Regions from separate parts of the Planococcus donghaensis genome, predicted to be linked through region 3. Evidence: riboswitches for the same ligand, from Rfam matches in the RefSeq annotation. Region 3 holds a riboswitch; each other region holds the start of a gene.
The links. A riboswitch is a leader RNA that binds a small molecule or an ion and turns the genes downstream of it on or off. The one in region 3 is predicted to bind S-adenosylmethionine.
Positions count from the first base shown of each region.

Region 1 (10,126 bases), 530 kb from region 3:
TCCCCTTTTAGTAATTCTAGTGCTTTTGTAGAATTAATTTTTTCGAAACCGGCTATGTTTTCTTGATAAGTTGTCATGTTCAATCAATCTCCTTTCTCTACTAACTTCATTGTACAGTATGAGGAGGGTGGACCAAAAAGTTATGCTTATAAGAGAAAAAGAGAAAAAATGATTTATGGAGAAACTCATGGATGCATATGTTAAACTTTAGGGAATAGAGGATAGTGTTGTAGTAGAGATAAAAACAAGACGGATGAATTCGCCTGACAGTGGATTAAAGGATAAAAGGTGAATATGAGAATAATCGAGGTGCTATATGACGACGATCTTTCAAGAATTAGAGACGTATAAAAATTTTGATGAATTAGCTAGAGATGTACTGGATCTTGCAAAAGAAATTTTACCTAACCAATTAATTTATATAAGTTCGATTAGTGGTACGCAGCAAGTTATTTTGAAGATCTCAAATGAGACCACAAGTATTATCGCAACTGAAGGCATGATGTTAAATCTCAATGACTCTCTTTGCAGAGCTGTTGATTTTGAAAAGAAACAACCTTTAGTCTATGAGAGCATTATGGAGGCTGACAGTTTAGAGGATTTGAAAAATGGACTTGAAAAAGCCAATATTAAATCTTATTTGGGCATTCCAATTTCCTTTGTGAATGGCGATCGATTTGGTACGTTGTGTGCTGTAAATGATAAGGAAAAACATTTTGACGACAAAAGTATTACATTGCTGCAAAGAATTGTTAAGATGTTTTCATATTATTTGGACCTAGAGCGCATTGCCTATAGAGATTCTTTGACAAACTTATACAATAGACGTTACCTTTCCAATTTTTTTGATGACCAGCAAGAAACGGAAGGTTGGATTTTCTTCTTGGATTTGGATGGGTTTAAAAAAGTAAATGATGTCCATGGTCATGATGCGGGCGATATCGTGTTGGAAGATGTTGCGGTAAGGCTTCAAAATTTTGTGAATGGACATCCGGATGCTTTAGCATTCAGGTTGGGAGGAGACGAATTTGTTATCCACTTTTCCCGTGTCTCGGATATGGAAGAAATGAGTCGATTGGCGGAACAAGTATTGGAGAGGTTGACGATTTGGGATCCTCACTACCAACTGTCTACCAGTATTGGCATCGCTATGTATCCTGGCGATTGCACGGTAAGCTTAAAGACGCTTCTCAAAAATGCAGACTACGCCTTGAACCAGGCAAAAGCATCAGGGAAAAACACGTACAAATTTTTTGAACTGTAATTCGCAACATAACGCTGCAAGTCGATGAATCATGGAAGCTGCTATTTCAAAGACGTCAACTCGTATCCTTAGAGTTGACGTTTTTTAGATGCCTAAGGAGATATTGTTTAAAGCACGTCTCTTTCCACAAGCAGAGGATTCGTGTAAACTGTATAAGGTTAAGAAAAGTAACAGCATCTAAATACATTTACTCGTTATGGATTTGCCTTATAGATACAACAAGAATTTTAGATGATAGAAGAGTGATCATCTCACCATGAAAGGATTGGAAGTTGAATATGAAAGAGAATTTCTGGCGTGATTTACCACGACCATTTTTTGTTTTAGCGCCGATGGAAGATGTGACGAATGTAGTGTTTCGCCATGTAGTGGCAGAAGCCGCAAGACCAGATGTGTTTTTTACTGAATTTACGAATACTGAAAGCTACTGTCATCCGGAAGGGATTTTCAGTGTGCGTGGCCGTTTGACGTTCACGGAAGATGAACAACCAATGGTTGCTCATATATGGGGCAACAAGCCTGAGCATTTCCGAGAAATGAGTATCGGAATGGCCAAGCAAGGATTTAAAGGTGTCGACATCAACATGGGTTGTCCAGTACCGAATGTTGCAGCTAAAGGAAAAGGAAGCGGATTGATTCGCTACCCGGACAATGCAGCAGAGATCATCCAAGCAGCTAAAGCAGGTGGTTTACCCGTAAGTGTGAAAACACGTCTAGGGTACACAGATGTAGATGAATGGAAAGGCTGGTTGACGCATGTCTTTGAACAAGACATTGCAAACTTGTCGATTCATTTACGTACGAAAAAAGAAATGAGTGCAGTGCCTGCTCATTGGGAACTGATTCCAGAGATTAAAAAGCTTCGCGATGAAATAGCGCCAGACACCCTATTGACGATCAATGGTGACATTCCAGATCGTCAAGTCGGATTAGAACTTGCTGAGAAATACGGCATCGATGGTGTCATGATTGGACGCGGAATTTTCCATAACCCGTTTGCTTTTGAAGAAGAGCCAACCGAACATAGCCCGAAAGAGTTGTTTGATTTACTGAGATTGCATTTAGATTTGCATGATAAATATTCTACAGAAATTGAACCAATTGCATTTAAACCACTTCGACGTTTCTTTAAGATTTATGTGCGCGGTGTACGTGGTGTGGGCGAATTGAGAAATCAATTGATGTATACGGAAACCACAGATCAAGTGCGTGCGTTATTAGATGAGTTTGAAGTGTTAAATGAAGCGGAGAGTTCAGTAGAAACAAACGTGTAAATTTAGCTTTATGAAAGCCATCACCAATTTTACGAATTGGTGATGGCTTTTTAAGTGGAAGGGAGAATTCGCAACACCAAAGTATTTTTACTAATTGACTTCACATAAGGGAATCGTTATATTAAATGGCGAAGCAGATAATAGGGGTGAATCGATTGACACCAGACGTGGAGTTGGAAAACTTAAATTTGATTGATTTATTAAGTGAGCGTCATATAGCGACACGAAGAATTACAGAGCTGGCTTGGGATAAAGAAAGCGATATCCAGATTTCGAATTCCGAGTGGCTTATAATGGCCCACATCTACAAACAACAACCCACAATTGCGTCGGTCACAAAAAATTTAGACATTACTCGTCAAGCAACACATAAGTTTATTAAAAACTTAGCTGCTAAAGGATTAGTTGAAGTACAAAATGTGGAGAACAATAAAAAAGAAAAATGCATTAGACTAACGACGTTAGGTGAAGAGTGTCATGAAGAACACGAAGTGGTAAAAAAGCAACTTGAAAACCAAATCGCTAAAAAAATTGGTGTAGATCAATTGAAAATCTTAAAGGATATTTTAAAAGGTGACTGGGAAATTTAGTTATACCTAAAGAAAAGAGCCGCTTCCTCAATTCGTTGAGGAAGCGGCTCTTTTTAGGTGGTAGATTAATTAATTGCTTGCGGTTGTTCATCCGTGATCAAATCGTTAATCATTTTATTGATTTCTTCAAAACTCGTATCCAGTGCATGGGCAAGTTCTTTAAAAAGAATAATTTGTGTATTGTTCAAAAGGTTATAGTCGTGTTCATATAAAGACTCTTTTTGAATTTGAGTATCAAACTTTTTACGTAATAATCCGTTGATAACACCTGCAATTTGCATGCGGTCACCTGACTGGACTTTCTTTGGTTGTGCTTTTGGGTTTTGTGGAAGATCAGCTTCTAGTTCGGGTTGCTTAAAGACCTCAATAATTGCGAGTGCTTCTTCTCGTTGAAGGAGCTTTAGCATGACAACCTTGTCGTTACCAACTGGTGTGCTAATCGTCACTAATGTATTCTCTAAAGGTTGCAATTGATAATATTGCTTAGTGACATCTGAAACGGTTACGTCGTAAATGTCGTTAATCTTACAAAGGCCGTGGGTGGAATAAATGATATGATCTCCAATAGCGAACATCCTTTTTCCTCCTCAAATGTAACTCATCTATTAATACTATAACATACATGGAAAGTATTGTAAACTTGGTTGACGATTTTGCTTAGTTGAAAAAATTTAAAAATATATCTTTAAACTAAGTTTAGAAATGAGTAATAAAGGGAATAGAAGATACTATTAGTTTTGCATTGCCAAAACGGGGGTAGAATGAGATGAAAAGCATCCAAGAAGCAAAGCAGTTGATTAATGCGGAGAAGCTCAAGCATTACAATGAAAGATTGGCAGATATAGAACGAGATTTGGATTTTTTCTATGAGGAATCGGTAGAAGATGAAGAGTCTTTAAAGATTATCCAAGAGTTAAAGAACAACGTTGAACGTTTAAAAACAATAAAGAATAGAGAAAAACAAGAGACGGTCAATTGAGGCTGTCTCTTTTACTGTCTTCAGGACAGACTGGTAGACAGGAGAATATATGCTATCATTAGAGAAGGATTTAATGTAGATAACAAGGATACTGGAAAGCAACAGGAGGAAATTAAATGGACAATAATGATTTATTGATCAGACTGCGTTATGCGTTGGATATAAAAAATAAAGACATGGTTGAAATTTTTAAATTGGGTGGCATTGATTTAAGTAAGGAAGAAGTATTGAAAGTGTTGACGAAAACTCCTGAAAGTGATGAAGAAGATGACGACAGCATATGGATTGATTATGAAGAGCATGATGATTATATTAAAGCCGAAGATTCCCTTTTCGAATCCTTTTTAAATGGCTTTATTATTTTTAAAAGAGGTCGTCAAGAGCCTAAACCGGGCCAGCCAGAAGTGCCATCACTAACTAATGAGCGTTCCAATAACTTACTGCTGAAGAAAGTGAAAATCGCTTTGCAGTTAACTAGCGAAGATATGTTAGCGATTTGGGAGTTAGCAGGAGTTACGGTTACTAAAGGGGAATTAGGTGCCTTGCTTCGTAAAGTCGGTCATAAAAATTACAAAGAATGCGGCGATCGCTACGCGCGGAATTTTCTAAAAGGATTGGCGATTAAGTACCGAAAATAAAAACACCCCAAAAGTTAGAGTTTAAATCTAACTTTCGGGGTGTTTTTATATGGCGAAATATAGTGAAGAGTTTAAGATGAGCAACGCTTTAAAGATGCGTTGGCAGACTCTGATTATTCAACAAAAATTCTATTTAGCTAAGGATTTTCAGCAAAAGAAAAATGGCTTACTGTTAGTCTATATTTTGTTTCGTCTTGTCTACAAGCAACTGTAATTCACGAAGTGTCTGCTGCTGAATAGCGTCCTGTAAAAAGGATTCATCTAGAAATGTGCGCAAATAAGCTTTTTTGTCAGGACTAGAAATCCTGGCTTTTTTTATGAGCAGCCTAGCAGCAAAAAGAAATTCGAGGTATTGGTCATAGCGGTCATCGAATTGATTAGCCAATTCTTGGTTAATTTTTTTTGCGAGCATGGGGCTTGCCCCATTCGTTGACACCGCAATACTCAATTTTCCTCTTGTGAAATGAGCGGGAAAATGAATGTTGCCGAACTCAGCTTCATCAACAGCATTCACTAAGCAATTTGGGGGAGCCGCTTTTCGTGCAGCTACATTACTAACGGGGTCATTCGTTGCAACAATCAGCATAAAAGCTTTTTCCAAATCTTGATACTCAAAATTTCTCGGCTTCCAAGTGACCAGTTCTTGATCTGCCCATCGGATTATTTCAGCAGTCGCAGTTGGACTAATGACAGTCAATCTTGCCTCTTGATCAACCAAACGTTCAAGTCTACGTGTTGCTATATGTCCGCCTCCAACAACGACTACTTCTTTGTTTTTTATATCAATCATGATGGGGATTGTCGTCATGTTTTCTGCCTCCTTTATGCATTTAATACTAGCAAATAAATTCTAAGAAGAGTTATAAAAATAAATAATTCGCTGAATTCTTAAAAAAATAAGCACTACAGTGGAGCATTATTCGCATGACGTTACTGTTTGTGATTGATTTTTTGCAAATATAAATATAAAAAAACTTAAAACATAGTTTGACACTCGGAATAGTATAATATATACTTTGTGAAATCAAACATTTCAGACAATTTTCACTAACAATTGAATAGACGTTCTTATCAAGAGAGACGGAGGGATTGGCCCTGTGATGTCTCAGCAACCCTCCTTTAAGGAAACGGTGCTAACTCCAATAGGCTTGTTTTAGCCTAGAAGATAAGAAGATTGTTTGGCTTTTTAGGACCTTCTTCTTATTGAAGAGGTCCTTTTCTTTTTGCCTGAATGTCTGGATAGTTTGGTCTCAGAGCGCTTTTTCAAGAACTAACACGTAGAAAAAATCACATTGGAGGTAATATCATGACAAGTAAAGCACACGGTGGAGATTTGGTAAATAGACAGTTAGTCGGCACTGCAAGGGAACAGGCGTTGAAAAAAGCAGCATCTCTTTCTTCGATATCCATTTCGGATTGGGCTATCTCAGATTTAGAGTTGATCGGTATTGGCGGCTTCAGCCCATTGACAGGCTTTCTTGGACAAAAAGATTACAGCAGTGTTTTACAAACATCACGTCTAAGCGATGGCACGGTTTGGAGCGTGCCGATAACGCTGTCCGTTACAGAAAAAGAAGCGGACCGCTACCAAATCGGCGACCACATAGCCTTAAAAGGCGAAGATGGAATTATTTATGGCACGCTCGAGTTAACCGAAAAGTATAGTTATGACAAAGTATTAGAAGCTGAAAAAATTTACGGTACCACAGAAAAAGCGCATGCAGGTGTAGAGAAATTATATACACGTGGAAAGATTTACTTGGCAGGTCCGATTATCTTGTTGAACCGTCCAGATCACAGCGAATTCGCAGAGTTTCATCTAGATCCTCTTGAAACGCGACAGTTGTTCAAAGACCTTGGCTGGAAAACAATTGTTGGTTTTCAAACACGTAACCCGGTGCATCGTGCGCATGAATATATTCAGAAAGCCGCCTTGGAAGTAGTCGATGGCTTGTTGCTAAATCCATTAGTTGGTGAAACCAAATCAGATGATATATCCGCCGCTGTTCGGATGGAAAGTTACCAAGTCATTTTGAAGCATTATTATCCGCAAGACCGAGCACGTTTAGCCATTTATCCTGCGGCTATGCGTTATGCCGGTCCAAAAGAAGCTGTTCTCCATGCCATTGTCCGGAAGAATTACGGATGCACGCATTTTATTGTCGGACGTGATCATGCAGGTGTCGGAGATTATTATGGCACATACGAGGCACAGGAATTTATCAGTCAATTTGAAGATGAATTGGGTATTCAAATTTTTAAATTCGAACATTCTTTTTACTGCAATTCTTGTGAAAATATGGCGACAGCCAAAACTTGCCCCCATGATGCAGAACACCATGTTCATCTAAGTGGGACAAAAGTTCGTGAATTACTTCGCAACGGAGAAAAGCCACCGAAGCAATTTTCCCGTCCGGAAGTAGCCGATGTGCTGATCAAAGGCTTGCGGGAGACCGTAATTAGTAACTAATTAGAGGGTGGTTGCCTATGTCAGTCCAAATGATTTTTGTGCTTATTGTCATTGTCGGCATGGTCAGTGCGTTACTTTTTGAAATTGCTCGTCCGGATATGATTGTGTTTTTGGCATTGGTAGTCTTGCTGCTATCTGGAATTTTAACGACAGAAGAAGCATTGCGTGGGTTTTCAAATCCAGGAATGTTGACGATTGCCTTGTTGTTTATCGTAGTCGGTACTGTGCAAAAGCATGGCCTAATCGATCAGATGATGATCAGTTGGCTGAATAAAGGAAAAAGCTTGAAAGGTTCATTGTTTCGCATTTTCCTTCCATTGCCTTTGATTTCTGCTTTTTTGAATAATACGCCCATCGTAGTGACGTTAACACCATTATTGAAAAAATGGGCTGAAGAACGCAATATTGCCCCTTCTAAAGTATTGATTCCTTTATCGTATGTAACTATTTTAGGTGGCACCATCACTTTGATGGGAACTTCTACTAATTTAGTCGTTCATGGCATGTTGATCGATTATGGTCTAAAAGGATTTTCGCTGTTCGAATTAGCCATTGTCGGAATTCCCATCACCATTGTGGGATTGATTTATTTATTTACAGTTGGCAATATGCTGTTGCCTGAAAATAAGGGATTCAGTAAACAAGTTATAGAAGATTCACGAAACTATATTGCTGAAATGATGGTCGAAGAAATATTCCCGCAGATCAATCAAACAGTAGAACAAGCTAGACTGCGAGAGTTGAAAGGGGTGTACTTGATCGAAATTATTCGTGGCGAGACACGGATTTCCTCGGTTAGTTCCAAAACCGTCATTCAAGCCGGAGATCGCTTGATTTTTACAGGGCTGATTTCCACGATTACTGAACTTCAAAAAAGAAAAGGCTTGAAGTTAAAAACCGGAACCGATTTGCAATTGGATGATTTAAAAAATGGCAATACGCAGCTTGCAGAAGCAGTTGTTTCACATGAATCAACCCTGTTGTCGAAAACCATTAAACAAGCTCAATTTCGCTCACGTTTTGATGCAGGCGTTATGGCGGTGCATCGCAATAATGAACGCATTAAAAGCAAAGTCGGAGATATTATCTTACGGCCAGGTGATACCTTGTTGTTGCTTGCTGGAGCAGATTTTGTCGAGAAATACCAGCAATCCAATGATTTTTATGTGGTTTCCTCTATGAAAACACCAAAATCTTTGCAGGAAAGCCGTTTGGTCGGTTGGTTTTCTTTACTCGTGTTAGTGACCGCGATTGGCTGTGTTATTACAGGATGGTTGACGATGTTCAAAGCGATGGCGTTAGCAGTAATTCTATTGCTAGTAACCAAATCAATTTCTATGGAAGATGCAAAGAATGATGTGCAGTTTAACGTGTTGCTACTGATTGCGAGTGCATTCGGCGTTGGAGCAGCTATGACAAAAACGGGTTTAGCACAATGGATGGCAGATGGCTTATTAGCGGTCGGACAACCATTCGGACTGTTGGCAATTTTGATTTTGATTTACTTATTGACTAGCGTTTTTACAGAGTTGATCACTAATAGTGCTGCAGCAGTCTTAATGATTCCAATAGGTATCGAAATGGCTAGCTATCTGCAACTCGATCCAATGGGTTTTGCGGTTATTATCACCATTGCCGCTTCTGCTAGTTTTATTACACCTATCGGCTACCAAACCAACTTAATCGTTTATGGACCGGGTGGCTACAAGTTTATGGACTACGTCAAAGTTGGGACGCCACTGAGCATGTTGGTGATGACGGTAACCATCACAATTGTTTACTATTACTGGTTTTAGGAGGAGAAAAAGATGAGCAAAGCAACCAATATTGTTTGGCATGAATCGACTGTTACAAAAGAAAACCGACAAAAATTAAATAATCACAAAAGTGGGGTGCTCTGGTTTACCGGATTATCGGGATCGGGAAAATCGACAGTTTCTGTCAACCTTGAAAAAGAAATTCATGCGCTCGGAATACGCACTTATTTGCTCGATGGTGACAATGTCCGTCATGGTTTAAACAAAAACTTAGGGTTCAGCCCAGAAGATCGCACTGAAAATATTCGTCGAATCGGTGAAGTTGGCAAGTTAATGACGGATGCAGGTGTTTTGACTTTGACCGCTTTTATCTCACCGTATCAGGAAGACCGTGCTCAAGTTCGTGCGCTACTTGAAAAAGATGAATTTATCGAAGTATATGTAAAATGCGGAATAGAGACGTGCGAAAGTCGAGATCCAAAAGGTCTTTATAAAAAAGCAAGAACTGGTGAAATCAAAGGGTTTACCGGGATCGATGCCCCATATGAAGAACCGATAAATCCAGACATTACCATTGAAACTGATAAGCAGACTGTAGAGGAGTCCGTACAGGTTATCATCGAATATTTGAAAAAAGTCGGATATCTCGGCTAATGAATTTTAGCTAAAGGAGGAATGTGGGATGAGCCATGCATTACTGTATGAGCACTTTACAGAAGATCCGTTTAAAAACCTGGTGCCAAACGATGATTTAAAAGGTGCTGCAGATGTGTTGCGGTGGGCCTATGATTCTTATGGTGAGGACATTGTTTATGCTTGCAGCTTTGGGGCTGAGGGCATGGTGTTGATTGATTTGATTTCTAAAGTGAAAAGCGATGCAGAAATAGTGTTCTTAGATACAGATGTTCACTTTGACCAAACATATCAATTGATTGATCGTGTTAAAGAGCGTTATCCAACATTGAATATTCGGATGAAAAAACCACACATCACGTTACAGGAGCAAGCCAATCAGTTTGGCGATAAACTTTGGGGAAGTCAGCCAGACAAATGCTGTGACATCCGTAAGGTCAAGCCACTAGAACAAGCACTTTCTGGTGCAAAAGCATGGATTTCCGGCTTGCGAAGAGAGCAATCGGCAAGCCGCAGCCAAA
Region 1 covers NZ_CP016543.2:548,018-558,143, forward strand. The annotation lists gene BCM40_RS02885 (DUF6568 family protein) at 1-77, opposite strand, end outside; gene BCM40_RS02890 (sensor domain-containing diguanylate cyclase) at 317-1,264, shown strand; gene BCM40_RS02895 (tRNA dihydrouridine synthase) at 1,543-2,538, shown strand; gene BCM40_RS02900 (MarR family winged helix-turn-helix transcriptional regulator) at 2,694-3,128, shown strand; gene BCM40_RS02905 (CarD family transcriptional regulator) at 3,194-3,703, opposite strand; gene BCM40_RS02910 (hypothetical protein) at 3,895-4,107, shown strand; gene BCM40_RS02915 (YehS family protein) at 4,224-4,745, shown strand; gene BCM40_RS02920 (NAD(P)-binding protein) at 4,918-5,553, opposite strand; SAM riboswitch class I at 5,811-5,917, shown strand; gene sat (sulfate adenylyltransferase) at 6,052-7,215, shown strand; gene BCM40_RS02930 (SLC13 family permease) at 7,233-9,011, shown strand; gene cysC (adenylyl-sulfate kinase) at 9,024-9,626, shown strand; gene BCM40_RS02940 (phosphoadenylyl-sulfate reductase) at 9,655-10,126, shown strand, end outside.
Region 1: it holds a riboswitch for S-adenosylmethionine, as region 3 does, so the genes downstream of both, sat (sulfate adenylyltransferase) here and BCM40_RS05385 (methionine ABC transporter ATP-binding protein) in region 3, are expected to answer to the same signal.

Region 2 (10,126 bases), 1.2 Mb from region 3:
GCAAATTGAATTGAATTTTAAGGCGTTGAAATCCTATTTGGAAATCGATCATTTCCGATTGGTCAAACAAGAGCGTTGGCTCTGCCATATCTATGCCACATTACTGGTCTTCCTGTTAAGCCAATTGATTGCGTATCAAATTCGGAATGCGATTTGGGGAGTCGAGGAGAAAGAAATTAGCGAAACCATCGCGATTCGAAGTATCGCCTGTGAGTTTTTGGCGCAAATGTATGAAGCCGTCAAACAAAAAAAGAAGACGCTTCTGGCTTTTGTTCCCTTGATTTCCCACTTATTCAGCAGGACTGCACGGAAGCCGAATTCCGCTAAAGGAACAGCCTTGAAACGCCTTCAATTCATCTAGAATCATCCAACCACAGCCTCCCCAAAAAGGGGGGCTAGTTGGCGTTCTTAGTTATCTCCATTTCCGATATTTCCCGAATTCAAACCCCGATGTCGTACAAATTTAATGGAAATACTCAACGTCATTTCTTAAGTTGACAGCTATGGGCTCAGCGCTTCGTCCGCGGAAAGCGTCCGCATGGAGCGAAGGATCCAGTATATAGGATAAGATGAATATTCATTCGTTAACTAACATAATAATTCTTTCGTCTACAAGCTGAGGTTCCTATATAAGGAGCCTTTTTTTGCAGAAATTATGTTCTGTTGAGTTTCTTTTTAGCATAAATATAAGTAACTGCTAAAGCAGCGACTAATACACTTCCTTTAATAATATCGAAGGCATAATAGGGAAGATTCTGTATCGTCAGTCCGTTTAACAAAATCCCAATAATTGCTGCGCCAAAAAATGTACCTAAAGCATTTGGCTTACCTACTCCTAAAACTGAATATCCCACGAAGACAGCCGCAACCGCCTCCATCATTAAGGGAGCTCCTGCATCAATTTGTCCCGAACCGACGCGTGCCGTAAAGAGGATACCGGCCATTGATGCAAAGACACCAGATACCACATAAGCTGTAAATTTCACTTTTTTAACGTTAACTCCTGACAATGTGGCAGCTTCAGCATTTCCTCCCGTCATATAAAGAACTCTTCCCCAGCGCGTGTGTTTCAGTACGATGTAAGAAGCTATAACCATTACTAGCATGATCCAAACAGGAACCGGCAGACCCATTAATTGTCCTTGTCCTATCCAAAGAAAGGCGTCCGATAATTGACCAGGTGCGGTGCCACCTGAAGTTAGAGGCATATTATTATAGATTGAATAGCCTTCCGTATAAGTTCGGTGCAAACCAGCTACGATATACATCACGCTTAAAGTTGCGAGCAAGTCTGGAATGCCAATGATCACAATGAGAAAACTGTTGAAGGCACCAACTAAAACTCCAATTAGTAATGGCAGAATAAGAACAAGCCATAACGGCATGTCGTACCACACCATTAATGATGCAGAAACGACGGTCGAAAATGACATTGTCGAACCCACTGACAGATCAAAGCCACCTACTACAAGCGTAAACGTCACGCCTAAAGCTAATAACGTCACAATGGAAATCGAGCGTAAAATGTCTGTGAAATTAGCATATGTGAAAAAAGCATCACTGATTGTACTAAAATAAAAAATGATAAACACCAGCAAAGCAATTGCGCCATATTTAAACAGAAACTGTGTCGCATTGTCTTTCACTGAGCTCTTGTTTTTCTCAAAATTGTTCTTTTCCACCACTTGCATACAACAAAATCCTTTCTTGGGTCGCTTCTTGCCGTGACAATTCCTTCACGATTTGACCGTTGTGCATGATGAGAATGCGATCGGAAATTCCGAGAACTTCATGAATTTCACTAGAAAAATACAAACACCCTTTGCCTTTTTCCGTCAATTGACGAATCAATTTAAAAATGTCCACTTTTGCTCCAATATCCACACCTTTAGTCGGTTCATCAAACAGGTACAAAGCAGAATCGAGCGAAATCCATTTTCCGATTGCTATTTTCTGTTGGTTTCCTCCACTTAAGTGGAGAAGCGCAGTTTCAGTACTACTAGTTTTAACGCGCAAACGTTCAATTATCTCACTGGCATACCTTTTTTCGGCTTTTCGATTTATGAACAAACCTTTAGAGAATTTTTTCAAGTTGGGAAATGTCGCATTAACCTCTAATGATTCCTGAACAAATAACCCTTCTTTTCTCCGCTCTTCGGGAATCAATGCCATTCCTGCTTTGATGGCGTCAGCCGGATGCTTAATTTTGGTCACCTTGCCTTCAAGCTTTATCGTTCCTGATGTGAGAGGAGTTGCTCCAAATATAGCTTTCGCAAGTTCCGTTTTTCCGGCACCGACGAGACCGACGACACCAACCACTTCGCCTGATGAAACCGTCAGCGACAAGTTTTTAAGTTTATGTCCATCCGACAAATTTTCTACTTGCAAATAATGCGCTCCTTGAAAGTGTGTGTTTGGTTCTAATTCATGGCTCAGTGCCTCCCCGAGCATTGCTTCTATCACCTGACTTTGATCCGCATCGCTCGTATTATAAGTTTCAACCCAGGTCCCTTCACGCATTACCGTAATCCGGTCACTAATTGCAAACACTTCTGGCAACCGATGCGAAATAAAGATACATCCAACGCCTTTTCGTTTTAGTTTCGAAATAACGGCATACAATTTTTCCGATTCATGAATGGATAGAGGAGCTGTAGGTTCATCAAAGATGATGATTTTTGCTGAGTGGACCAATGCTCTTGCAATTAACACCAACTGTTTTTCTGCTAATGTTAGATGCACTGCTTTTTGCTGAACATTCAAATGGTCTACTTGCAATTCATGCAAAATCATTCGAGCTTTGTCGTTGAGTTTGTGTTTTGAGATAAATAACTTACCCTTATTCGCAAATGTATCAAGTAAGATATTTTCTGCCACTGTTAGATCTGCCACAATTGCAGTATCCACTTCCTGATAAACACAATAAATCCCATTCTCTTTAGCTGACTTTGGCGTGGTCAGTTGGATAAGAGAGCCATCCAAATAGATAGTTCCGTTATCTTGTTGATAGACCCCGGACAGGATTTTAATTAACGTGCTTTTCCCCGCACCATTGACGCCTAGAATGGCATGAACTTCACCTTTTTTTAAATGGAACTTGGCATTTTGCAACGCTGTCACTGTACCGAATTTTTTTCCAATAGCCGACATCGAAAGTAAAGGTTCCGCCATAACAATGCTCCTTCCTGGTAAAAAAGCTGTCCTACTTTTCAGGACAGCTCAATTTGATAAAAGTTATTGCCCTTCCAATTCACGCAAGTCATCTGTATAACCTTGCTCACTTGACCCCCAACCTTCTATATAGTCGCTCAGTTTATCGGTTGTCACCGCTTCTTCCGGTAAATTCTGTGCCTCAATAAATATAGGTTCTAGAATTACTTTTTCTTCCGGTTGTTCTCCATTTAGCAATTGGTATAAATAGCGCACTTGAATGCACCCAATATCTGTTGGGTCAACCGCTGCAGAAGCTAGCCAAGGGCTGTTTTCTTTTTGCATTAACTGAAGATCCTCATCACTCATATCGATTCCATAAACTTTAATATCTGTCCGACCAGCCTGTTCGATAGCACGAACAGCGCCTTTAGCAAATTCGTCCCATGAAGCCCATACTGCTGTAATTTCTCCTTCATTTGGATATTGCTTCAATATAGCTTCCATTTGTGACTGTGTATCCAATGCCGTATTGCTAGTTGCAGATCCAAACGCTGTGACTTCTTGGATATTTGGGTTATCTGCCAAGAATTTTTCATATGCTATTTGACGTCTTTCCATCGGTGCAAAACCAGCAGTCCAAATTTTGACGATATTGGCTTTGCCCTCATTGTCTTGTGCTAATTTTTCCAAAGTCATCTGTGCCATTTGTTGATCGCCTTGTTCCAAAGAAACGACGCCGTCCATATCAATTCCTGCATCAAATGCCACAACTGAAATCCCTTTTTCTAGCGCTTTTTCCACCCCTTGGTTTAACGCTTCTTTTGTGCCGTGATCAATTAAAATACCATCGACGCCTTGGTTAATCGCAGCATCTAAGTTAGAAGCCATTTTCGCCAAATCTCCTTCAGAAGTGAAAACCGTCACTTTGCCTCCGAAATTTTCAATTTGCTCTTCAACACCTGCTATGTATTGTGCAGAAAAAGTACCGAGGTTGATCTGCATGATTAAAGCAATTTCTTTACCTGCAAGCGGATGAGCTGAGGTTTTTGCTTCTGTTTCTGAAGAAGTTTTTTCTTCTGTAACCTCTCCTTTAGGTTGACAAGCACCCAATACAATACCGATTAATAATAAAGTGACAAGTAGCCAGAACGATTGTTTTTTCATATTTTTTCTCCTTTTCTTATAGATGCGGCAAGCAACCTAGAGATATTTTTTTGGTAGTCGGCGGTAATAATGCCTTTTTCGGTAATAATTGCGGTAATCAGCTGCGACGGTGTCACATCAAATGCGGGATTAAATACTTTTGTGCCAAGTGGCGCAATCGGCCGTCCATTCATATGAGTAATTTCCTCCGGGTTGCGCTCTTCAATCGGAATTGCCGTCCCGTCTTCAATCTCCAAATCGAATGTCGAAACTGGCGCCGCAACATAAAAAGGAATATTAAAAGCTTTGGCCAATAAAGCCAAATTAAAAGTACCAATTTTGTTTGCAGTGTCCCCATTAGCGGCAATGCGGTCTGCACCGACAATAATAGCTTCGATGCCTTTTGCTTTAATCGTATGTGCCGCCATGCTGTCAGTGATTAAGGTCACATCAACGTTTGATTGTTGCAGTTCCCATACCGTTAAACGCGCACCTTGATAAACTGGACGAGTTTCGCAAGCATAGACATCAAAATGACGGCCGCGTTCACTGCCCAGATGAAACGGTGCTAGGGCTGTGCCATATTTTGCAGTCGCGATGGAACCAGCATTACAAATCGTCATGACTTTTGTGCGCCCTTCTAACAACGTCAACGCATGCTCACCGATACGCCGACAAGAAGCTTCGTCTTCTTCGTGAATCTTAATGGCCTCTGCTAACAATAGTTGCTTTGCCTGCTCGACATTAGTTGCTTCACTAACTTTATCCTGGAGACGATTCAGCGCCCAAGCTAGGTTAACGGCTGTTGGTCTTGAAGCGTTTAAGTAAGATACATCTTTTTTTATGTATTGCTGAAAAGCTCCCAGTGAAACCGTTTCATGCCGCTGAGCTCCAAGAGCCAATCCATAGGCGGCTGTGATGCCAATGGCTGGAGCACCTCGAACTTTTAATGAAAAGATGGCTTCGTAAACATCTTCTATAGTTTCAAGTGTTACGTATTCGATAAGGTGTGGTAGTTTTTGTTGGTCTAGAATAGTCAGTTGCTGACCATTCCATTTGATAGATAAAGGAATGCTCATTTGTACACCTCCTGTAAAATCTTTAGAAAATCAGTGATTGAGTCAATTTGTTGACGCTGCAGGATCAATGCTCGCCCTGTATATAGCGCTTGTTCTTTACTGTTAATTCTTTTTTCTGTCTCTGCTATACTGTCCAAATCTTTAACGTGAGCTAAACCAATTGTTCGGCGAATCAATTCACAGCCCGCAAAACCTGCCGCATCTGTTAACACTTTATCCAGAACAAATTCTAAATAACCTTGAGTGTCTCTAAACGATTCAACGCTCTCCCTTTTCCATAGTTCACTAAACGAAAAAGCAAAAACGTCCCACGTTTTCTCAATGTGTGAGGCAATCACCTGACGCTCAATCCCTTCTCGCGTAATCCATTGGAAAATCAAATTACCTAGGAATAAGCCAACATCGAATCCAATTGGACCATAAAAACCAAACTCTGGATCGATAACTTTGGTTTCAGTTGTACTAGCAAAAATACTGCCTGTGTGAAGATCCCCGTGCAACAAGGCTTCTGATTCAGTTAAAAAGCTCTTTTTCAATTTAGCTACTTCTAGTTGTAATTTTTGGTCTTTCCAAATTGCTTCTGCAGTTGATTGAAGCTGTGGTTCGTAATTATTGGTTTCAAGGTCAAAAAATGGATCCGTGAAAATAAGATCTTCTGTGATCTTACAAAGCTCTGGATTAGTGAACTCGGCAACAAGACGTTTTTTTTCAAAAGGATGAAGACCATAATCTGATGTATGGAACAAAGTCTGCGCCAAGTATTCTCCAATATCCTGCGACAGTCTAGGGAAATTTTGTCCGTTAATCAACCCTTCTCTTGCAATGACAAGATGAGACAAATCTTCCATCACTGTAATCGCTAATGTTTCATCCGCCGCATAAACGACCGGCACCAAAGATGGCACAAACTCACCGTGCTTTCTAAGAACATTGGCTTCAATCGTTGCACGCTTTAAAGTGAGCGGCCAACTTTCCCCAATGATTTTGGCATATGGCAGTGCTTGCTTAATAATTACACGGTTGCCTGTTTTCGAATCTTCGATTTGAAAAACATAATTCAAATTGCCGTCACCAATTTCTCGGCAGCTCAACTCGGCTGTAGGCTCAAAAGTATAGACAGCTTTTGCTAAAGCAATTGCCGTCACTTCAGTTAATCCTTTATAAGTGGTTGGAATAGTAAGCGTCATTTTTTTCTCTCCCTTTTCTACGCAATATAAAAAGCCTCTTTCTAAAAGAAAGAGGCCAGAATAAGAGAGATTCTACGCCTCTTATCTTTCAGAAATTACATTTCTGATGGAATTAGCACCGTGCCTTACAGGAATTTCATCCTGGCGCAAAAGCGCCCCGTCTCACAACGGTATTACGGTCGGTTGCTGGGCGTCATCGGGCCAAAATCCCTCTGCCAGCTCTTGATAAGAGTACTACTTTTCATGCTATTAAGTTCTGAAAAGAATCCTATCATGTTTCAGAATTAACTGTCAATCCTATTTTTTCAATAAAAAAAATTTTACAACAATAGAGTTGACAGACTCTTATGCACGTGAAATAATCAAAATTACTTCTAGACGTAGGTTCAAACAAACTGAGCGCGTTTACGAACTAGCAAAACTTAAAGTTACTTAAATTACTCTTCAAAAATAACCTATCCAATTTCATATTCTTTCTTATTTAGAGCAGGTGGAGGGACAAGCCCTATGATACCCGGCAACCGGTCCAGTAATGGACACGGTGCTAATTCTTGCAGTCAGAAACAATGACTGAGAAATAAGAAGTTGTTAAAGCCCTTAACCTCTTCTTATTTGAAGAGGTTTTTTATTTTTTAACATTACATAGGAGCGTGAATTCAATGAGCACTTTAACTGCTACTTACCAATTATATGGAAAATCAGGTTCCTTTGAGCAAAAAGCTGAAGGCATTGCGTTAGGACTGACAATTGGATCTTGGACCAACCTGCCCCTTCTTGAACAAGAGCAATTAAAACATCATAAAGGAAATGTTGTTTCCATAAAAGAATATGAAGAAAATCCTCATCCCTTAAAACCAGGTTTGATAAAAGCTGAAGTTGCAATTGCTTATCCATCAGCAAATTTCTCAGCGGACCTTCCGGCCATCTTAACAACCGTTTTCGGAAAATTATCTTTGGATGGTGAAGTAAAGCTATTGGATCTGGAATTCAGCGATGACTTGTTAAAGCATTTTCCAGGACCTCGCTTTGGTATTGAAGAAATCCGCCATACACTTGGGGTCACTGACCGACCGCTTCTCATGAGCATATTCAAAGGCGTCATCGGGCGTGACTTAGAGTACTTGTCTACTCAATTGCGCCATCAAGCATTAGGCGGCGTAGATCTCGTTAAAGATGATGAAATTCTATTTGATAACCCTCTGACACCATTTGAAAAGAGAATTACTACAGGCAAAGAAGTGTTGCAACAAGTTTTTGAGGAAACGGGTCACCGTACACTTTATGCAGTAAACCTTTCTGGAAGAACCTCTGAGCTGAGAGGAAAAGCTAAAAAAGCGCGCGAACTGGGTGCTGATGCACTATTGTTCAATGTTCACGCATACGGCTTGGATGTAATGCAAGAGCTCGTTGAAGACGAAGATATTGCTTTGCCGCTGATGGCACATCCCGCATTCAGCGGTGCTTTTACTTCCTCTTCTTTTTATGGGCTTGCCACATCACTCGCACTTGGCAAACTGACCCGTTACGCTGGTGCAGATTTCTCACTTTTCCCATCTCCTTACGGGAGTGTCGCATTGGAAAAAGCTTCTGCCCTTTCGCTCGGTGAAGAATTGACTAAGGAAAACTCCTTAAAACGTAGTTTTCCAGTTCCATCAGCTGGTATTCACCCAGGACTTGTCCCATTGCTAATGGCTGACTATGGCATCGATAGTGTGATTAATGCCGGTGGTGGTGTTCACGGACATCCAGCTGGAGCGGTTGGAGGCGGACAAGCTTTTAGACAAGCGATTGATGCCGTACTACAAGGGGAAACCTTACAAAACGCCAGTAAACAGCACGAACAGCTACAAACAGCACTTGAGTTATGGGGGTCAAAAAATTGAACAAACCAATTATTTTTTGTGATTTTGATGGCACGATCACAGCCAACGATAACATCATTGCCATCATGAAAAAATTCGATCCGCCTGGTTGGGAACCTATTAAAAACCAAATTCTCGATCAATCTATAACCATACGTGAAGGTGTAGCGAAAATGTTTTCACTGCTTCCCGTCGCAGAAAAAGATGACATTATTTCATATGTTCTTGAGCAAGCGGAAATACGTGAAGGCTTTCGTGATTTTGTAGCCTATGTAAAAAATCACGAACTTTCTTTATACATTGTCAGCGGTGGTATTGATTTTTTTGTGTATCCTCTTCTTAACCCTTTTGGTCCCTATGACGGCATCTATTGCAACAGCGCAGATTTTTCAAAAGAGCTGATCAATATCGAGTTTCCGCATGGCTGTGATGACATTTGTACAAGTCAAGGGTGTGGATGCTGTAAACCGTCTATCATTCGTGAACTTTTAGACGAAGGTACTAACAGCATCGTTATTGGAGATTCGATTAGCGACTGGGAAGCTGCTAAAGAAGCTGATTTTGTCATCGCTAGAGATTTACTGGCCGAAAAATGCAAAGAAGCTAAAATCGCTTATCAACCATTCGAAACTTTCCACGAAGTGATCGCTATAGTGGATAAATATATAGGAGTGAAGTCATGATTGCAGTGAATGAAAAATGGCTTGAACTGGCGGACGTTAAAGATGAACTAGCAGTTCGTGATTGGTTTATGGGGACGAGTGGAAATCTTGCTATTAAAGTCGCTGATGAACCACTCGAATTCTTAGTCACTGCCAGTGGCAAAGATAAGAAAAAACGGACAGATGAAGACTTTCTACTAGTGGATGGAAATGGACAACCTATTATCGAAAGATTTTTAACACCCTCTGCTGAAACTTTATTGCATTGTGCAATTTATAAAAAAACCAATGCCGGTTGCAGCCTTCACGTCCATACAGTTGCCAATAATGTCATTTCAGAATTATATGGGGACGCTGGAAAAATCGACTTTCAAGGACAGGAACTGATTAAAGCTTTTGGATTATGGGAAGAAGACGCGGTCCTAACAATTCCTATTATTGCAAATCACGCAGATATTCCCACACTCACCCGTGAGTTTGAATCCACTATTTCTGCAGATAAAGGAGCTGTTCTAATCCGTAACCATGGGATTACTGTTTGGGGGAAAAATAGCTTTGAAGCGAAAAAGCTACTTGAAGCTTGTGAATTTTTGTTTCAATACCAATTGGCTTTACAACTACAATTAAAGTAAGAAAGGGAGATTAACATGGCTATCATTAAAATTCAAGGAACAGAAAAAACGATTGAAGCGCAAAACGAAGTCGCTGCATTTTTGGAACAACAAGAGGTTGTTTACGAGCATTGGGATATCGATAAATTACCAGCCCATTTACGCGAAAAATTCGATTTGACGGATACCGAAAAAGATGAAATTCTTCAAGCATTTCAAACAGAAATCAGTGATATTTCAGAACGTCGAGGCTATCAGGCAGCGGATATCATTTCTTTATCAGACTCTAACCCTAAATTAGATGAGCTGTTAAAAAACTTCCAACGCAAACATATTCATACTGATGATGAAGTACGTTACATCGTCAGTGGACATGGGGTTTTCATTATTCAAGGAAAAGATGAGAAGTTCTTTGAAGTTCATTTGACA
Region 2 covers NZ_CP016543.2:3,194,454-3,204,579, forward strand. The annotation lists gene BCM40_RS15645 (IS4 family transposase) at 1-361, shown strand, start outside; gene BCM40_RS15650 (ABC transporter permease) at 654-1,691, opposite strand; gene BCM40_RS15655 (sugar ABC transporter ATP-binding protein) at 1,663-3,171, opposite strand; gene BCM40_RS15660 (sugar ABC transporter substrate-binding protein) at 3,235-4,317, opposite strand; gene mtnA (S-methyl-5-thioribose-1-phosphate isomerase) at 4,314-5,375, opposite strand; gene mtnK (S-methyl-5-thioribose kinase) at 5,372-6,562, opposite strand; SAM riboswitch class I at 6,641-6,794, opposite strand; SAM riboswitch class I at 7,037-7,146, shown strand; gene mtnW (2,3-diketo-5-methylthiopentyl-1-phosphate enolase) at 7,222-8,445, shown strand; gene BCM40_RS15680 (2-hydroxy-3-keto-5-methylthiopentenyl-1-phosphate phosphatase) at 8,442-9,107, shown strand; gene BCM40_RS15685 (methylthioribulose 1-phosphate dehydratase) at 9,104-9,718, shown strand; gene BCM40_RS15690 (1,2-dihydroxy-3-keto-5-methylthiopentene dioxygenase) at 9,734-10,126, shown strand, end outside.
Region 2: it holds a riboswitch for S-adenosylmethionine, as region 3 does, so the genes downstream of both, mtnW (2,3-diketo-5-methylthiopentyl-1-phosphate enolase) here and BCM40_RS05385 (methionine ABC transporter ATP-binding protein) in region 3, are expected to answer to the same signal.

Region 3 (10,126 bases):
TCCTAATTTCGCAATTCCTGGAGCAATAAATCCAAGAATAATTAGTGGAACAACAAAGTTTAAGAAATTACCAAAAATCGATGTGAATGTTGCAAAAACACGCACCAAATTTTCTGGTGCAACTAGACCAATAAGAACTCCTAAAACGATCGCCACAACTATACGCGGCAATAAACCAAAATTGAACTTCATGTACCTGTCCCCCTCATATGAACATTTGTTTCTTTTTTTATTATTCAAAAATAGCACAGACCATGTTTTATTGTAAGGTTTAAAAGAAAACACGCAATATTTTTATTGTTTTGAAAACAAATAAAAAAGCATCCCAAAGGATGCTTTCTACATATCAATCTACTGGTACTACTGAGCCGCCCCATTCTTCCAAAATGAAATCTTGGATTTCCTGAGATGTTAACACTTCAACTAATGCTTTCACATTTTCATTATCTTCGTCGCCTGCACGTACAGCAATAATATTTACATATGGCGAATCAGATGATTCTATTGCAATTGAATCTTCTAAAGGGCTGATGCCAGCATCAATTGCATAGTTGGAGTTGATCAAGACTGCATCTCCTTCACCCGATTCATATAATTGAACGAGCAAAGCTGCTTCATAGTCTGGCTCAAATTGTAAATTTTTCGGATTTTCAACAATATCGCTCACTTCAGCCGATGTTTTATCTACATCTTCTGCCAATGTGATTAAGCCTTCTACCTCAAGCAGCGATAAAATACGCCCCTGCTCCGATACCGAGTTGCTCATCAAAATGGTTGCATCTTGTGGTAATTCATCAAGAGAAGCATGTTTTTGTGAATAAACACCGATTGGTTCAATGTGAATCCCTCCAGCATTTTCAAACTCATAACCATTATCAGCTATTTGCGTCTCTAAGTAAGGCACAGTTTGGAAATAGTTGGCATCAATTTCACCAGACTCTAAATCTTTATTTGGCAGGATATAATCCTGATACGTTTCGATTTCTAAGTCAATTCCTTGTTCTTCAAGCATAGGTTTCGCTTTTTCTAAAATTTCAGCGTGAGGCACGTTAGAAGCTCCTACGCGTAATGTTGCAGATTCTTCTTCGCTCGCTCCACCATTTCCATTGCCGCATCCTGCTAGTACTAATGCTGTTAACGCTGTTCCTACTACAAATTTCTTCATCTAAATCTCTCCCTTATGGTGTGTTTGTGTATAGAACGGAAATTCCGTTTTTACCGTTTGTCAGCTTTAATTGTTACTAAATCACCAATATATTGAATGATAAAGACAATAATTAAAATTAAGATTGTTGCCATCAATGTGACGTCTTCACGACTTCGCTGAAATCCATCTAGGAAAGCAAGTGTACCAAGACCACCTGCGCCGATAATTCCCGCCATAGCTGTATAGCCAACTAATGCGATAGCCGTAACTGTAATACCAGAGATTAATGCTGGTTTCGATTCTGGTAATAAGACTTTCCAAATAATTGTGCCCGTCGTTGCGCCCATGGAACGAGCGGCTTCAATGACGCCTTTATCGATTTCTTTTAACGCGATCAAGACCATTCGTGCATAGAATGGAGCAGAACCGATTATCAATGCCGGTAAAGCCGCATTAGGTCCACGAATCGTTCCCATAAGTAATAATGTTAATGGGATTAATAGAATGATTAAGATGATAAATGGAATCGAACGGAATATGTTGACGAATGCGCCCGTCAACCAATTGACCACTTTGTTTGCCCATAACTGCTTCGGCGCTGTCAAAAACAGAAGAATCCCAAGTGCTAACCCAATAATAAATGTAAACAAAGTTGATATCGCCGTCATATAAAGCGTTTCAAGTGTGGCTTCCCACATGTTTTCCCAATCAACGTTTGGAAATAAAGACTCAATCATTTTGCATCACCTCCGCTTGAATATCTTCTGCACGAAGAAAGGCTAATGCTTCTTCAATTTCTGCCGGAGAACCTTTTAACTGCAAAATCAATGTTCCATACGCTCCTCGCTGTGTATGTGAAATATTCCCTTGAACAATATTGACGTCTACTGAATGGCTGCGAATCAATTTTGTTAATAAAGGCTTTTCAGTTTGTTCGCCAAGAAAGACCAATTTTACTAATTCACCGGTTGGGTATAGTTCCCGCAAGTTTTTAATGGTTTCTCGTGAATCTTTGCTATCAGCTACTTGTGCAACAAAGCGCTTCGTGATTTCTGCTTGTGGAGATTGAAAAACAGTTAACACATCTCCAAGTTCAACCACTCGACCGCCTTCCATTACCGCTACGCGATGACATATTTTTCGTATAACATGCATTTCATGAGTAATCAACACAATCGTTAGTCCGAGACGTTTATTAATGTCCACAAGTAAGTCTAAAATAGCATCCGTCGTTTCTGGATCAAGTGCCGACGTTGCTTCATCGCATAATAACACTTCGGGATCATTTGCTAACGCACGAGCAATACCAACGCGCTGCTTTTGTCCGCCAGACAGTTCAGACGGATATGCGTTTTCACGACCAGCTAACCCCACAAGTTCGATAAGTTCCTGTACTCGTTTTCCACGTTGTGATTTTGCCACTCCGGCAATTTCTAATGGAAACTCAATATTTTCTTTCACGGTACGAGACCAAAGCAAGTTGAAATGTTGGAAAATCATGCTTACTTTTTGGCGAGCTTTGCGTAATTCTCCACCTTTGATCGCGGTGATCATTTGACCGTTAATTTCTACAGTTCCTGATGTCGGCTTTTCCAAACCATTTAATAAGCGGATTAACGTACTTTTACCTGCTCCACTATATCCGATAATCCCGAAAATTTCTCCATCGGCAATGGATAAATCGACTTCGTCAACGGCTGTTAGTATTGCTTTGCCCGTGTCGAATTTTTTTGTTACTTTCTTTAACTCAATCATTCTTCTAACACTCCTAAATCTTAAAATAAAAAACCCTTCTGCGCATAAATGAGCAGAAGGGCAAACGTATATTATACGGAAACCAATCTCTCATCTATCAAAGCTTTCGCTTTGAGTGACTTGGCACCATTTCATTTTCATGACGGTTGCCGGGCTTCATAGGGCACTTCCCTCCACCGCTCTTAATAAGAGTTCGATATGAAATTTTTAACTAATTAAACCTGTAATAAGCGCTGGCGCTTTCCTATCAGAAAACTAATTTACCACGATCGACTGTATTCGTCAACAGCTTTTAATTTATTATACAAATAAGGTACCGAATGGAAGGCATAAACCTTTTCTTTTAGTTTGCCACCTTCTGTAATTAATAAGCAAGGTACACTCTCTACTTCATAAAGGTCCGCAATTTCTTGAACATAATTCAAGTTTGCTTTGCCCATTGGCAAATCGGGTAACAATTCCGTGATGACCGATAACATCTTAGACGCGACTTGGCACGTTCCGCACATCGGTGTATATAAATAATAGGCTGTTACGTCTTGTGTATTTTTTTCTTTGATCCATTCTTTATGGGTCCATTCTTTCATTTTTTTCATCCCTCTATTAATAACGTTTTAACTTGAATGTTTGCAGTTATGAGTACATCTTTTAATATCCGAAGCGGCGTTGTGGCGACTTCTTTATAGCACCGGTCGATATAAAAATGACTAGCTTCAGGAAATTCTCGTTTTACTAGCTTTCGCAATTTCTCACCTGACGAATCTGCATCTACCAATATGATGATGTCCTGACCTTCGTATGGCAGTAAAAGCTCTTCAAGTTTTGTTGCACTTACTGTACCATTTGTACAAAGAATCGTCACGGGTTCTGCAATGAGTGGTGCTATTCGTAACTTATCGCTAATCCCCTCTACAACAATCACCTTCATAACCCTCACCCCACCGAATCAAGAATATGACAAGTCCTACTTTCAAATCACCACATTATGCTTCAAAACTTCTTAACGTAGAAAATAATTCTTTTAGTAATTTGCTTACTTTAAAAATACCAATGATAGAGGTCCTAGTCCATTTTCAAGCTCAGAGGAAGTATAGCTAGCTACCCCATGCAACTAAAAAAAGCGCCAAGATGCTGGCGCTTTTCAGAAATTACTCGTTCGTCATTTCTTTGTATTGATCTGCAGTCATTAATTCATTAACTTCTTCTTCAGAAGGGGCTTCGATAACGACCATCCAAGCCTGCTCATAAGGCGATTCGTTAACAAATTCCGGGCTGTCTTCAAGCTCAGAGTTAACTTCAATCACTTTACCGCTAATGGGTGCATACAATTCCGAAACCGTTTTAACGGATTCCACGCTACCAAAAGGTTGATCTTTTTTCAGTTCGTCTCCAACTTGTGGAAGTTCAACGAAAACGATGTCTCCCAATTCAGCTTGCGCGAAATGAGTAATGCCGATACGTGCATTGCCATCTTCGATTTTAACCCATTCATGTTCTTTTGAATAACGAAGTTCTGCCGGTGTGCTCATCTTGACCCCTCCAAATTATGTAGTTCATTCAAATTTAGTTTGACATAAACAGCGGCGAAATACAAGCTGCCACTATGCGCTTATAACCATGTATTTTGATATTCTGCTTCTTTAAAGCCCAGTACCGCTTTTTCACCATCCCATGCTAATGGACGTTTAATCAACATGCCATTTGAAGCTAGTAGCTCTAACTGCTCTTCTTCGCTCATAGTTGACAATTTATCTTTCAAACTAAGCGAACGATAAACCAAACCACTCGTATTGAAAAACTTCTTTAACTCTAAACCGCTAGCTTTATGAATTTCTGCTAGTTGTTCTTTTGTTGGTGGATTTTCTGAAATATGTATTTCATCATACTCTACCCCATTTTTTTCAAGCCAACTTTTCGCTTTACGACATGTTGTACATTTTGGATAAGCATAATAAGTAATCAAGTTAAAACCTCCCTTTTTTCTTAGCTTACCAAAAAGAAGAACCTTGGTCGATGTATAAAAATAGGCAACCCCACTATAAATGGGATTGCCTTTTACTTACACGACGTATTTTTCAACATCGATCAACTTCACTGCTGCTTCGCGTTTTTTCGCGATTACATTATAAGGAGTTGAACGTGTTAATTTGCGTAAAGCAGATAACATCATGCGCTGGTTATCTCCTTCGATAGCAGCGATTAATGTCTCTTTTGCATCTCGTTCAATTTGATCAAACGCTTCTTGGCAATAAATTTGTGTATACAAAAGTTTTTGTTTTGCTTTTTCTTCACCTGAAGCAGCAATTGCTTTCTCCGTGCGAAGAACAACTGATTCCATCGCAAAGACGTTGCTGACGATATCTGCAATGTTGACAAGAACTTCTTGTTCAGCTTCTAGTTTCGAGCCATACGTTTGTGCTGCAAGTCCAGCAGCCAGTAGAGCAATTTTCTTCGCATTTTTCACCAAGTATTTTTCTTGGTCTAATGCTTCTGTTCCTACTTCTTCAGGCATCATCATTAATAGCTCTTCTTGTAGCTTTTGAGCGTGTTGCAATAATGGCAATTCACCTTTCATCGCTTTACGTAATAATGTACCCGGCACTAACAAGCGGTTGATTTCATTTGTGCCTTCAAAAATACGGTTAATACGTGAATCACGGTAAATGCGCTCGATTTCATATTCTTGCATAAAGCCGTAACCACCATGCAATTGAACGCCTTCATCTACAATATAGTCCAATGTTTCCGTACCGAAAAATTTGTTTAATGAACATTCTACTGCAAATTCTGCGATTGCATCTGCCACTAATTTGCCATCTGCATGCTGCTCATCCGTAAAACCACTCATGCGATCTTCGAATAAACCAACTGTACGGTAAACCGAACTTTCTACTGCATACAATTTAGAAGCCATTGTCGCTAATTTTTCACGCGTTAAGTTGAATGACGAAATTGGTGTTTTAAATTGCTGACGTTGGTTTGTATAAGGAATCGTCAATTCCATCGCACGTTTCGATGCACCGATTGTACCTACTCCTAATTTGTAACGACCAATGTTCAAAATGTTAAACGCGATAATGTGTCCACGTCCTGCTTCACCTAATAGGTTTTCCACCGGAACTTCAGCGTCCTCTAATATTAATGTACGTGTAGAAGACGATTTAATGCCCATTTTCTTTTCTTCAGGTCCAACAGAAACGCCTGGGAATTCACGCTCTACGATAAAAGCAGAAAATTTGTCGCCGTCAATTTTTGCATAAACGACGAAAACATCCGCAAATCCAGCATTGGTGATCCATTGCTTTTCACCGTTTAATACGTAATGTGTACCAGCTTCGTTTAACTTCGCTACCGTTTTAGCTCCTAGTGCATCAGATCCTGAACTCGGCTCTGTTAAGGCGTAAGCAGCGATCATTTCACCAGATGCTAAACGTGGCAAATAGCTTTGTTTTTGTTCTTCGTTACCAAATAAAACGATTGGCAATGAGCCAATTCCTACGTGTGCTCCGTGAGTAATCGAGAAACCACCCGCTTTGGACATTTTTTCAGCAATTAAAGCTGACGCAATTTTGTCTAATCCAAGACCGCCGTATTGTTCAGGCACGTCTGCCCCTAAAAGACCAAGCTCACCAGCTGTTTTCAACAAACGAACCGAGTGCTCAAATTCATGGTTTTCTAATTTTTCAACGACTGGCATTACTTCAGTGTTGACGTAATCCTCAGTAGATTTTGCAATCATTTTTTGCTCTTCTGTAAAGTCTTCCGGTGTAAACACACGTGACAAATCTGCATCTTCGATTAAAAAGCTTCCGCCTTTGATCAATGTTTTTTCTTGTTCCATGTTAAATTCCTCCTATTTTTTACTTACTTATATGATTTGTGTTATAGGTTGAAGAATTCGCTTCAGGCGGACGCTTTCCTGGGGGGCCGGCTGAAGCGACTATTAATCTACACTTATTCTCTACAGCATTTCAAAGACGCCAGCTGCGCCCATTCCTCCGCCAATACACATTGTAACCACACCAAATTGTTTGCCTTGGCGTTTTAATTCACTCATCATACGGATGGTTAAAATTGAGCCTGTTGCACCAAGTGGGTGACCGAGTGCGATGGCACCGCCGTTAAAGTTTACTTTGTCGATATCCAAACCAAGTTCCCGGATAACACCTAGTGATTGCGAAGCGAATGCTTCGTTTAGTTCCCAAACATCGATGTCATCAATCGTTAGTCCAGCTAATTTTAATGCTTTTGGAATTGCGACAATCGGTCCGATCCCCATAATTTCTGGTGGAACGCCACCTGTAGCGAATGAACGGAATTTCGCGATTGGCTTGAGTCCAAGCGCTTCAGCTTTTTCACGGTCCATGACCAGCAATGCCCCAGCACCGTCAGAAGTTTGCGAGGAGTTCCCAGCCGTAACCGATCCACGCGCTGAGAAGGCTGGACGTAATTTGCCAAGTCCGTCCGAATTTGTTCCATGACGAACGCCTTCGTCCATTGTGAACATTGATGTTTTTTCTTGGTATTTGTTATTTTCATCAACGTAACGTTTTTTTACTTCGACTGGTACAATTTCATCATCAAAATGTCCAGCTGCAATAGCTGCTGCTGCTTTTTCATGAGAACGAACAGCAAATGCATCTTGGTCTGCGCGGCTAACGCCATATTTTGTCGCAACTTGTTCTGCTGTATGTCCCATGCTCATATAATATTGAGGAGCTGTTTCCGCTAGTTTCGAGTTCGGACGAATCACGTTCCCCATCATTGGTACCATACTCATTGATTCTACGCCGCCTGCGATGATCGCTTCGGCTGACCCGACCATAATCCGTTCTGCTGCATAGGCGATTGTTTGAAGACCTGAAGAACAAAAGCGGTTTACAGTAACAGCCGGTACTGTATCCGGCAATCCTGCAAGCGCACCGATGTTACGAGCAATGTTCATGCCTTGTTCTGCTTCTGGCATTGCACAACCCATGATTAAATCATCAATCGGTCCGTCATAGCCACCTGCTCGTTGTAGCGCTTCTCGAACAACTAATGCACCGAAATCATCCGGTCGCACTGTTGCCAAAGAACCTTTTGTCGCTTTTCCGACCGGTGTTCGAGCACTGGCCACAATTACTGCTTCACGCATGTGTATTTCCTCCTTTTATATCAACGATTAATTACGTAACGGTTTTCCTTTAACCAACATATGTTGCATACGTTGCTGGGTTTTTGGTTCGGCTACTAGACTTAAGAACGCTTGGCGCTCAAGATCAAGCAAGTATTGCTCATCTACTTTTGTGCCGTATGGAACTTTACCGCCTGCTAGAACAAACGCTAGTTTTTTAGCAATTTTTAAATCATGCTCGCTAATGTAACCCGAAATGAACATGCCTTCTGCACCTAAAAGAAGCGTTGCATAACCCGGCTCACCTGGAACTGGAACTTTTTCACGTAGTGGCGCTTGGTAGCCATTTTCATATAAAGAAAGAGCCGCTTGTTTTGCATCGTATAGAAGATGGTCGCTATTGACACTGATGCCATCTACAAAGTTCAAGAAGTTGTTTTCACGCGCTTCTTCTGCTGAAGTTGACACTTTCGCCATCGCGATTGATTCGAATACCTTTGTTGCGATATTCAAGTAATCAATCGTAACGCCATTTGGTAAACCTTTTAGCTGCTTCATATAAAGCTCTTTGTTTCCGCCGCCGCCTGGGATTAGCCCAACACCAACTTCAACAAGACCCATATATGTTTCCATCGAAGCTTGTATATGCGCAGCTGGCAACGTTACTTCTGCACCGCCTCCAAGAGACATGCCAAATGGTGCTGCGACAACTGGTTTGTTGCTGTATTTAAGCTTCATCATGGCGTTTTGGAAAGTTTTAATCGTAAAATCAAGTTCAAAAATATTGTCATCTTGCGCTTCCATCAAAATCATGCCCAAATTCGCACCGACACAGAAATTTTTGCCTTGATTGCCGATTACAAGTCCTTTGTAATTTTTATCAACTTCATCAACTGCGAAATTGATCATTTGCATAATGTCTAACCCAATTGCATTTGAACGTGAATGGAATTCGAGTAACGCAATTCCATCGCCTAAATCGATTAAGCTAGCACCTGAATTTGATTTGATAACGCCATGCTTTTTCTTGTATCGCTTTAAATCAATGACTTTTTCGTTGACTGGAACTGGTTGATACGTTGTGCCGTCAAAGAAATGAAGGTCGCCATTTTCTTCTTTATAGAAGTTTTCGTTTCCGCTGTCTAAAAGTGATTGCACAAATGCCGGAACCGAATGCCCTTCTTGTGTCATTTTTTCTACTGATTTTTTCACGCCAATCGCATCCCATGTTTCAAACGGCCCTTGTTCCCATCCAAAGCCCCATTTCATGGCATTGTCGATAGCAACGATATCATCTGCGATTTCTCCGTTCAGTTCAGCCGAGTAGCGTAGTGTTGGAGCAAGTATACTCCACAATAATTCGCCAGTCCGATCTTCTGCATAAACGAGCGTTTTCATTTTAGCTGCAAGCCCTTTTTGTTGCTTCGCCATTTCTTGTGAAGGCGTTTTCAATTTACCGGCTTCACGGTATTCTAACGTTTCCGGGTTTAGTTCTAATATCTCTTTGTCTTTTTTCAAGAAGAATCCTTGACCAGACTTAGCTCCTAACCAGCCGTTTTCCACCATTTTTTTCATGAATGCTGGAGCATCAAAAACTTTTTGTTCTTCTCCTGAAGTTTGATCATAGACGTTTTTGGCTACGTGCATAAAAGTATCCAGACCGACAACATCTAATGTTCTAAATGTAGCTGACTTCGGACGACCAATTAGCGGTCCAGTAACTGAGTCTACTTCACCGATTGAATAACCGCGCGCCATCATCTCACGTAATGTGACAAGCAAACCGTAAGTGCCGATTCGGTTAGCGATAAAGTTTGGTGTATCTTTGGCAAGTACAACCCCTTTACCTAATTGATCTTCTCCGAATGTCGACATAAATTCTAGCACTTCTGGAGCTGTCGTTTTTGCTGGAATAATCTCTAGCAATTTCAAGTAACGTGGTGGATTAAAGAAATGCGTCCCTAAGAAATGTTTGCCGAAGTCTTCTGAACGTCCCTCGACCATGGCATTAATGCTAATGCCTGACGTATTAGACGAAACGATTGTTCCTTCTTTTCTAACCTTATCAATCTTTTCATATAAAGATTTCTTTACATCAAGATTTTCAA
Region 3 covers NZ_CP016543.2:1,081,488-1,091,613, reverse strand. The annotation lists gene BCM40_RS05400 (dicarboxylate/amino acid:cation symporter) at 1-192, opposite strand, end outside; gene BCM40_RS05395 (MetQ/NlpA family ABC transporter substrate-binding protein) at 347-1,165, opposite strand; gene BCM40_RS05390 (methionine ABC transporter permease) at 1,216-1,884, opposite strand; gene BCM40_RS05385 (methionine ABC transporter ATP-binding protein) at 1,877-2,902, opposite strand; SAM riboswitch class I at 2,990-3,094, opposite strand; gene BCM40_RS05380 (thioredoxin family protein) at 3,163-3,489, opposite strand; gene BCM40_RS05375 (toprim domain-containing protein) at 3,495-3,830, opposite strand; gene gcvH (glycine cleavage system protein GcvH) at 4,051-4,431, opposite strand; gene BCM40_RS05365 (arsenate reductase family protein) at 4,512-4,865, opposite strand; gene BCM40_RS05360 (acyl-CoA dehydrogenase family protein) at 4,962-6,743, opposite strand; gene BCM40_RS05355 (acetyl-CoA C-acetyltransferase) at 6,864-8,039, opposite strand; gene BCM40_RS05350 (3-hydroxyacyl-CoA dehydrogenase/enoyl-CoA hydratase family protein) at 8,067-10,126, opposite strand, start outside.